Regions from separate parts of the Brevibacillus sp. B_LB10_24 genome, predicted to be linked through region 2. Evidence: riboswitches for the same ligand, from Rfam matches in the RefSeq annotation. Region 2 holds a riboswitch; the other holds the start of a gene.
The links. Region 2 has a riboswitch for glycine ahead of purU (formyltetrahydrofolate deformylase). Riboswitches for the same ligand answer to the same signal wherever they lie in the genome.
Positions count from the first base shown of each region.

Region 1: it holds a riboswitch for glycine, as region 2 does, so the genes downstream of both, gcvT (glycine cleavage system aminomethyltransferase GcvT) here and purU (formyltetrahydrofolate deformylase) in region 2, are expected to answer to the same signal.

Region 1 is NZ_JBJQOQ010000012.1:79,944-84,363, forward strand. It holds gene ACI7RC_RS13195 (DEAD/DEAH box helicase) at 1-1,664, opposite strand, end outside; glycine riboswitch at 1,855-1,953, shown strand; glycine riboswitch at 1,954-2,061, shown strand; gene gcvT (glycine cleavage system aminomethyltransferase GcvT) at 2,180-3,283, shown strand; gene gcvPA (aminomethyl-transferring glycine dehydrogenase subunit GcvPA) at 3,350-4,420, shown strand, end outside.
Region 2 is NZ_JBJQOQ010000011.1:113,131-117,550, forward strand. It holds gene pdxR (MocR-like pyridoxine biosynthesis transcription factor PdxR) at 1-571, opposite strand, end outside; gene ACI7RC_RS12645 (pyridoxal phosphate-dependent aminotransferase) at 766-1,920, shown strand; glycine riboswitch at 2,024-2,128, shown strand; glycine riboswitch at 2,129-2,221, shown strand; gene purU (formyltetrahydrofolate deformylase) at 2,347-3,222, shown strand; gene ACI7RC_RS12655 (ArsR/SmtB family transcription factor) at 3,516-3,845, shown strand; gene ACI7RC_RS12660 (SRPBCC family protein) at 3,842-4,264, shown strand.

The sequences.
Region 1 (4,420 bases), on a different contig from region 2:
GCGCTCTGCCGTATGGAATTGATTGCTTGGCCAATGTTGTCCAACTTTAACGCCATCTCTTTTTCTGACCCTGATTCCATGATGATATCGATAATGTTTTGCTCCAGGGAGGAGAGCAAGCCGAGCCGGTCGACGATTTCATCCAGTTCTCCGATCACCATCTCGAACAAGTCGATCTTTTCATAGAGCAGATGGAGGATGTGCTCCTCGATCGTTCCGGTGGTGGACAGGTTGTAAATGTGGACGTCACGCTTCTGGCCCAACCGGTGCACACGGCCGATTCGCTGCTCGATTCGCATCGGATTCCACGGCAGGTCGTAGTTGATCACCTGATTGCAAAACTGCAGGTTGATTCCCTCGCCGCCCGCTTCGGTAGCGACCAGCACCTGTGCGCGATTCTGGAACAGCTCGGTCATCCAGTCCTTCTTGCTGCGCTTGAAGCCGCCGCGGAAAGGAACCGAGGTGATGCCGTGCTCGCCGAGGTATTTTTGCAGGTAGTTTTGGGTCGCGCGGTACTCGGTGAAAATGATCACCTTGTCGTCTATCTGCTTTAGCAGCTCGACGGTTTTGGCTGCCTTGGAGTGGGTTTCGATCCGCTTGATCATCTCTACCAGTTCGAGGATCGCTGCCTGTTCCTTCGACCCTTCTGCCGTCCGCTGATGCATGTTGTACAGGGTCATAAACGCCGCCTCCCGGCTGGAGCAGACTTCCCGCTGCAGCGTGATCAGAGCAAGGGCGTTGATCCCGCCGATGTCGGCACGGTAGGTTTGGCGGACAAAATCAGTGACGCCTTGGTACAGCGCCCACTCCTCATTCGACAACTCAATCGGGATCGACTTCACCTGCCGTTCGGTAAATTCGATCCCGCCGTCGCTGCGCCGGTTGCGGATCATCACCTTGCCGATTTCCGTCTTCAACTGTTCATTGTTCTTTGCCTGCCGCTTCCCTTCCACATAATTCGTGGCAAATTCGTGAGAGGGACCCAGATGTCCCGGACGGAGCAGATTGATCAAGTTGTACAGCTCGTCCATTTCGTTCTGGATCGGGGTTGCCGTCAGCAGCAAACAGTATTTTTTCTTGATCTCTTTGGCAAATTGATAGTTGCGGGTGCGCTTGTTTTTTAATTTGTGGGCCTCATCGATCACCAGCATGTCGTACTCGATGTCAAGTACGTGACGGCGGTGCGGGTCGCGTTTGGCCGTGTCGATCGAACCGACCACCACGTCGTACTGGCGCCACATGTACTCTTTTTTCTGGGCGACGGCCGGGATGCCAAACTTTTGGTTCAATTCCTTCGTCCATTGAATGACGAGCGATGCCGGGACGAGGATGAGGATTTTTTTGGCCAATCCCCTCACCATGTATTCCTTCATGATCAGCCCGGCTTCAATCGTTTTGCCTAGCCCGACCTCATCGGCGAGAATGGCCCGGCCGCGCATTTCGTTCAGCACTTTTTCCGCCGTGCTGATCTGGTGGGGGTAGGGCTTCACATGGGGCAAGTATTTCAATGCTTGAAGCCGGTCAAATTCTTTGACCGCCAAGGCTTCTTCGGCTTCAAGAGCAAGTTGGAACAGTTCCCATTTGTGCCACGGACCGTCATTTTGCATCAGATCTTGCAAGGCGGGCAGCCAGGTGCGATCGAATGCGATGGGAATATTCGTCATTGTGATGACTCCTTTTGCTTCTGGCTTTTGATCATGAGTTTATCGCGGTTAAAACCAAACGTTTTTGATAACTATAAATAAAACGTTCAGTTTTTCTGCTGTTTTGCTGAATTGGTTATTCCCAAATACACCCTGGTCGTGGTAGGATACATATAGTATGGAATAAGCGAATAGCGATTATGTATGGCGGATGAGAGTAGTAGGGAGAGACTGCCGCAATTTGAGGCAGCGCCGAAGGAGCAAACCTTGTGCAGGTGAATCTCTCAGGCAAAAGAACCTCTGCTGGACGCATCTCTGGAGAGCGCTTCGGCTTGGGATAAGCGGAAGCCACCAAAGGGGAAACTTGTGTGCTTTGCGGCACGAGGTAACTCTCAGGTAAAAGGACAGAGAAGGAGAAGAAAGAGACGCGCAATCGCGTTCTTTCTTCTGCTTTTCTGTCTTTTTTCATGCCCAAAATCGAATGAGCTTGGGCCAAAGTGAAAGGCAGCAAGGAAGACGATGGAGGTGGAGGTAACATGGCAGAGTTAAAGCGCACCCCGCTGTATGACCTGTATGCCAGGTATGGCGGAAAAACAATCGACTTTGGCGGTTGGGAATTGCCGGTACAATTCTCCGGGATTTCCCAGGAGCACGAAGCTGTTCGGACGAAGGCCGGGTTGTTTGACGTCTCCCACATGGGGGAGGTAGAAGTAAAGGGGGAAGGAGCCCTTGACTTCCTGCAGCGGCTGACGACCAACGATGTCAGCAAATTGGAGGACGGACAGGCGCAGTACAGTGCGATGTGCTATCCGGACGGCGGGACGGTAGATGATCTGCTCGTCTACAAAATTGCCGACGATCACTATTTTCTGGTGATCAATGCGAGCAACATCGACAAGGATCTCGCCTGGATGCAGGAGCATAAGACCGCTGGTGTCTCCATTGCCAATCTTTCCGACGAAACGGCCTTGCTGGCGATCCAGGGACCGCTGGCGGAGAACATCCTGGGGAAGCTGACGGATTTCGATCTGTCGCAGATCAGACCTTTCCACTTTGAGCGAAATCTCGATCTTGCCGGCATTCCGGTGCTGATTTCCCGGACGGGTTACACAGGGGAAGACGGATTCGAACTCTACCTGGCCGCAGGCAAGGCAGCAGAGCTTTGGGAGGCACTGCTTCAGGCGGGCAAGGAAGACGGGCTTTTGCCGTGCGGCCTCGGCGCTCGCGACACGCTTCGGTTTGAAGCAAAGCTGCCGCTGTACGGCCAAGAGCTAAGCCGAGACATTACCCCGATCGAAGCGGGCATCGGTTTTGCCGTCAAGACGGATAAGGCTGTTCCCTTTATCGGCAGCGAGGCGCTCAAGGCGCAGAAGGAGGGCGGCGCACTGAGAAAGCTGGTTGGCATCGAGATGATCGATCGCGGCATACCGCGCTCCCACTACCCCGTATTTTCCGGCGGGGAACAGATTGGTGAAGTCACGACGGGTACACAGTCGCCCACTTTAAAGAAAAACGTCGGTCTGGCCCTGTTGAAACGGGAACACGCCGAGCTGGGCAGCCTTATTGAAGTAGAAATTCGCGGCAAGCGCCTGAAGGCCCAGGTTGTCGCCACGCCATTTTACAAGCGTCCGAAAAAATAGGACTTGAAGGAGGATTTCACTGTGCAATACCGTTATCTGCCCCAGACCGATCAAGATAAGCGCGAGATGCTGCAGGCGCTCGGCATCCAGTCGGTTGAAGAACTGTTTGCCGACATTCCCCGAGACATCCGGTTTAACCGCGAGCTTGACATTACGCCGGCGATGCCCGAGCCTGAGCTGGTCAAGTACATGAAGGGTCTGGCGGGAAAAAACGTGAATTTTGACACACATGTCAGCTTCCTGGGAGCGGGCGTGTATCAGCACTACATTCCCAGCGTGGTGAATCACGTCATCTCCCGTTCCGAGTTCTATACGGCTTATACACCCTACCAGCCGGAGATCAGCCAGGGCGAGCTGCAGGCGATTTTTGAGTTTCAGACGATGGTCTGCGAGCTGACCGGCATGGAAGTGGCCAACTCTTCGATGTATGACGGACCGACCGCCATGGCGGAAGCGTCGATGATGGCGGCAGGACACACCGGCAAAAAACGCGTCGTCGTATCCCGTGCAGTACATCCGGAAGCCCGTGACATTTTAAAAACCTATGCGTACGGACAAGGCGTCGAAGTAGAAGAGGTCGGCTACAATCGCGATGGCGTGACTGATCTGGAGGCGCTGACGCAGACAGTGGATGACACCGTGGGCGCTGTCGTCGTGCAATATCCCAACTTTTTTGGGAATATGGAAGACTTGGCCGAGATCGAAAAATGGGTTCACGGCAAAGGGGCGCTCTTGATCGTCAAGGCCAACCCGGTCGCTCTGGGCATCCTGGAAGCCCCGGGCAAACTGGGAGCGGACATCGTGGTCGGAGACATGCAGCCATTTGGCATTCACGCCGCGTTTGGCGGGCCGCACTGCGGTTACTTTGCCACCACCGCCAAGCTGATGCGAAAAATGCCCGGACGCATCGTCGGACAGACCAAGGACGAGGAAGGCAAGCGCGGCTTTGTCCTCACTCTGCAAGCGCGAGAACAGCACATTCGCCGTGAAAAAGCTACCTCCAACATCTGTTCCAACCAGGCGCTCAACGCTCTCGCTGCCTCTGTAGCCCTGACAGCGCTGGGCAAACAAGGCGTGCAGGAAATGGCGATGATGAACCTGCAAAAAGCGCATTACGCCAAGAAGGAGTTCGCCAAG
Region 2 (4,420 bases):
CTGATACGATCAGGATGGAGGATGGCGAGGCCACGATTCCTCTTTTCCTCGCGTAATCGCTTATCTGCTGTCTCAGATAAAGCAGTCCCTTGGGATCCTCGTAATCCAGCGATTTCATCATGGCCGGCAGCTTGGGCAGGATGGATTGCAGCATGTCAGTCGGAAAAAGTTCGGGGGGAGGACCTGCTGTGCCCAGACGAATGATCGTTGGACTGTTTTCCGATTGATTAATGTCTTGAACGGTGGGCAGACTGGGCCGGTAGACACCGGATCTGGTATAGGCATCCCAATCGGGCGCCGAGTTGGCCGCCATGATCGACCACGTATTGTTTACCACTCTCGTTCCGCTTCCGCTGCTCCCCTCGATCAGGCCCTCGGCAGTCAATTCGGCAAAAGCAGTTACGACCGTGCTTCGATTGACACCGAACTCTCGCGCTAACATCCGCTCCGTGGGAATTTTACTCCCTAGCGGCCACTCCCCATTGCTAATTTTTTGCTTGATGAAATGCGTGATCTGCTTATACAAAGGGACCGGGTCGGCGCGATTTGGCTTCCAGTCGGATAGGAACATGTATTTCACCTCGTCTTGCGGTCTGCAAATGTGACGACTCTCTGATAAAGCTTGGTTGGCTCCCAGATGCAAACCAATTGGATGGAGACACCGGTATCTATGAACCTTATCATATTAAAAAACAGAGAAATAGGTAAGACTCATCTACGTACTTTTAAGATCGTGTATCCAAAACGCGAAGGAGAGATACGAGTATGAAAGAATTGTCCAAAACGAGAAGCAGGCTGCCTCATTCAGGAATCCGCCAGCTCATGGAGCTATCCGCGGCGATTCCCGATGCCATTCATCTGGAAGTGGGTGAACCTAACGCCAATACGCCGCTGCATATCCGGGAAGCAGCCACTGCAGCCATGAACGAAGGTTTTACTGGCTACACCTCGGTGTACGGCTTTCCATCGCTGCGGGATGCACTGTGTGAGCATCTTGCCCGCCGCTATGGCTTAACGATCACAAGTGAACAGGTACTGGTCACCACCGGTGCAGTAACGGCTTTGACCGCCTGTTTACAGGCGATTGCCGACGCTGATGAAGAAATCCTGATTCCCGATCCGGGCTGGCCGGCTTATGAAATGATGGCACTCGCGCAAGGGTCGGCAGCCAGAAGATATCATTTGCGGATGGAGAACGGTTTTGCCCCTGATCTGGAGGAGCTGGAACGACTGGTTACACCGAAAACCAAGGCGATTTTCATCAATACCCCGGGGAACCCGACGGGAGCCGTGCTGACGCGGGAACAGATCATGGAATTGCTGGCATTTGCCGTCAAACACGATCTGTACGTGATATCGGACGAAGTGTACGACGGGATTGTCTTCGATGGTACTCATATCAGTCCAAAGGCGTTTGACACCGATGGCCGTGTTATCAGCATATTTGGCGCGTCGAAAAACTACGCGATGACCGGTTGGCGAATCGGCTACGCCGTGGCCAATCCGGAAATTACCGCGCTAATGGGAAAAGTGCTGCTGCCCTTGATCTCTTGCGCCTCCTCCATTTCGCAAAAAGCAGCCGAGGCTTCGATCCGCGGGCCGCAGGACTTTGTTGAGGAGATGAGGGAAAGCTACAAACAGAGACGGGACAAAGCATACGATTTGTTTACACAGGCAAACGTAAAAGCGTTCAAACCGGACGGCGCTTTCTATATGCTGGTTGATATGTCGGAACTGGATCGGACAGCCGATGAGCTGGCGCTGGATTTGCTGAAAGAGGAAAAAGTGGCGGTAGCACCGGGCACCACCTTTGGAGAGCTCACCAGCAAAATGGTCCGCATATCTCTTGCAACAGAAGAATCGCAGCTGTTGGAAGGGGTAAGACGGATTTGTGACTTCATCGCCAGACATAAAAGATGAGAGTAGGTTGAATTGACGGAATACCGTTTCTTTTTCGAATTGACAAGAATATGGTACCCGTGCTTTACTGGAAAAAATGTTCCTATCATTTCAATAGCTGCGGATGAAGATTGCAGGAGAGACTAGACGATTGGTTTAGCACCGAAGGAGCAAGTCCCAAAAAACCCTTTGGGATTAATCTCTCAGGTAAAGATACTGCGATTGGACGTACCTCTGGAGAGCGCTGAAAAGCCACCAAAGGGGAATACTCTGCGCCACAAGGCGGAATTAAACTCTCAGGTAAAAGGACAGAGGAAAGGGAGATGATCGTAATCTTTCTTTCCCCTGTCTTTTTTTACGTATGAGAAGACGCCCGTGATAGGGGGAAGAATATTCAATATCCATACTCCCTGTTGATTATGGGGGAATAAAAACGGAGGGATTGAAATGGATCACGATTTGGCCAAAAAGGAAAACAGAGCTGTGCTGTTGATCTCCTGCCCGGAGCGTCTGGGGATCATCTCTGCCGTATCCAACCTGTTATTTGGCTACAAAGCAAATATCGTACAGTTTGATCAGCATACGACAGACCCTCGGGACGGCATGTTTTTTATGCGCATCCTCTTTGATTTGGATTCGCTTGAAGCTTCCTACCCGCAATTGGAGCAGGATCTGTCCAACATGGCACAGGAGTACCCGATGGAATGGCGCCTCAGCAAGGGGAGTCAAACCAAACGGATGGCAATTTTTGTATCCAAGATGGACCATTGTTTAGTCGAACTCTTATGGCGCTGGAAGTCCAGAGAGATTCTCGTCGACATCCCCATGGTTATCAGCAATCATCCCGATGTAAAGGATACCGTGGAATCTTACGGAATTCCTTTTTACCACATCCCGACGAATACGCAAACCAAAGAAGAAGCGGAGCAGGCAGCCCTGGAGATTTTGCGGGGAAAGGCAGACTTCCTCGTGCTGGCAAGGTACATGCAAATACTCTCTCCGCGTTTCATCGCGCATTACCCCAATCAAATCATTAACATCCATCACTCATTCCTTCCCGCGTTCATTGGCGCCAATCCCTACAAACGGGCATTTATGCGCGGCGTAAAACTGATCGGCGCAACCGCACACTACGTGACCAATGATCTCGATGAGGGGCCGATTATTGAGCAGGACGTCATCAGAGTCAATCACCGCCTGAATGAATCCGATCTGAAGGTGGCTGGGCGCCGCGTAGAGCGAAACGTCTTGGCACAAGCTATCTCATGGCATGTAGAGGACAAAGTGATCGTTTACGGGAACAAAACGATCGTTTTCGCTTAAGAGTCCGGAAACAGAAGAAAATGGGAAACTTATTGATAATTTCCTGCTGATCATCAGTGATTGCAAGCTTTGAAGAGACTTCCAACGCCTTGCGATGCCGCAGGCAACTTTTCCAGCGCAGCAAATGTTGTTGACACGACACCAAATGGTGGCCTATAATCAAATCGACACTAAATAGTGTCCAATTAGCAATTAGTCATTTGGAAAGTTTGGAACCTGCATAAGCTTCAACTGTTCCCCCGTACTACCAATAGGTTTGTCCTACAGAAAATAATATTTTGGAGGGGGGTGCCATGAGCGAAAACAAACAATTTCGGGATGTGTTTGACGCGATTGCAGATCCAACGAGGCGCCAACTGATTCGTCTGTTAGCAGAGGCAGAGGAGAAACCGCTTCATGAGTTAACGTCACAGTTTCAAATGGGCCGTACAGCTGTATCCAAGCATTTGACAATCCTGAAAGAGGCCGGACTGGTACTTGACCGAAAAGTCGGCAGAGAAACGCGATTTAGGCTAAACGCCTCTCCACTCAGAGAAGTTCAAGATTGGGTGGCTTTCTACAACAAGTTCTGGAGTACGAATATGTTGCGCTTAAACCAACTATTAGAGGAGGAAGAAGAATGAGTTTATCATTAACCTTGGATTTTCAGTATACGACATCAATCGAGAAGCTTTGGTCCGCCTTAACCGATTCAAGCAAGCTTGCCAGGTGGGTGGTCGACATCCACACCGGTCAGGCAATGGATAATGATTTTAAGCCCGTTGTAGGACACCGTTTTCAGTTTCGCGCTCAACCGACCCAATGGTGGAATGGAATTATTGACGGAGAAGTACTTATCGTGGACGCACCAAACCGTTTGTCCTATACTTGGGCCAGCGGAGAGGAGAAGCACACAGTCACCTGGACGCTGCAGGATTTAGGGGACGGAAAGGTTAACCTCCATCTCGAACAAACCGGTTTCTCAAACGTTCAAGGACTCGAAGGCGCTAAGTATGGCTGGAGTAAATGGTGCGGCGAGCTTGAAAAGGTGTTGGAACAGTAATCGCTTTTGGTACCAAACATCAAGAAAAAAGCAAACGGCTTGGTGCTTCGCCGTTTGCTCTTTGTACAATGATGACGCCAAGCAACTTCCCTTACGGACCAGTAACATCTTGTGAATTCTTGTTGTGAGGAAACAAAGAGATAAGAGGAGAGATGG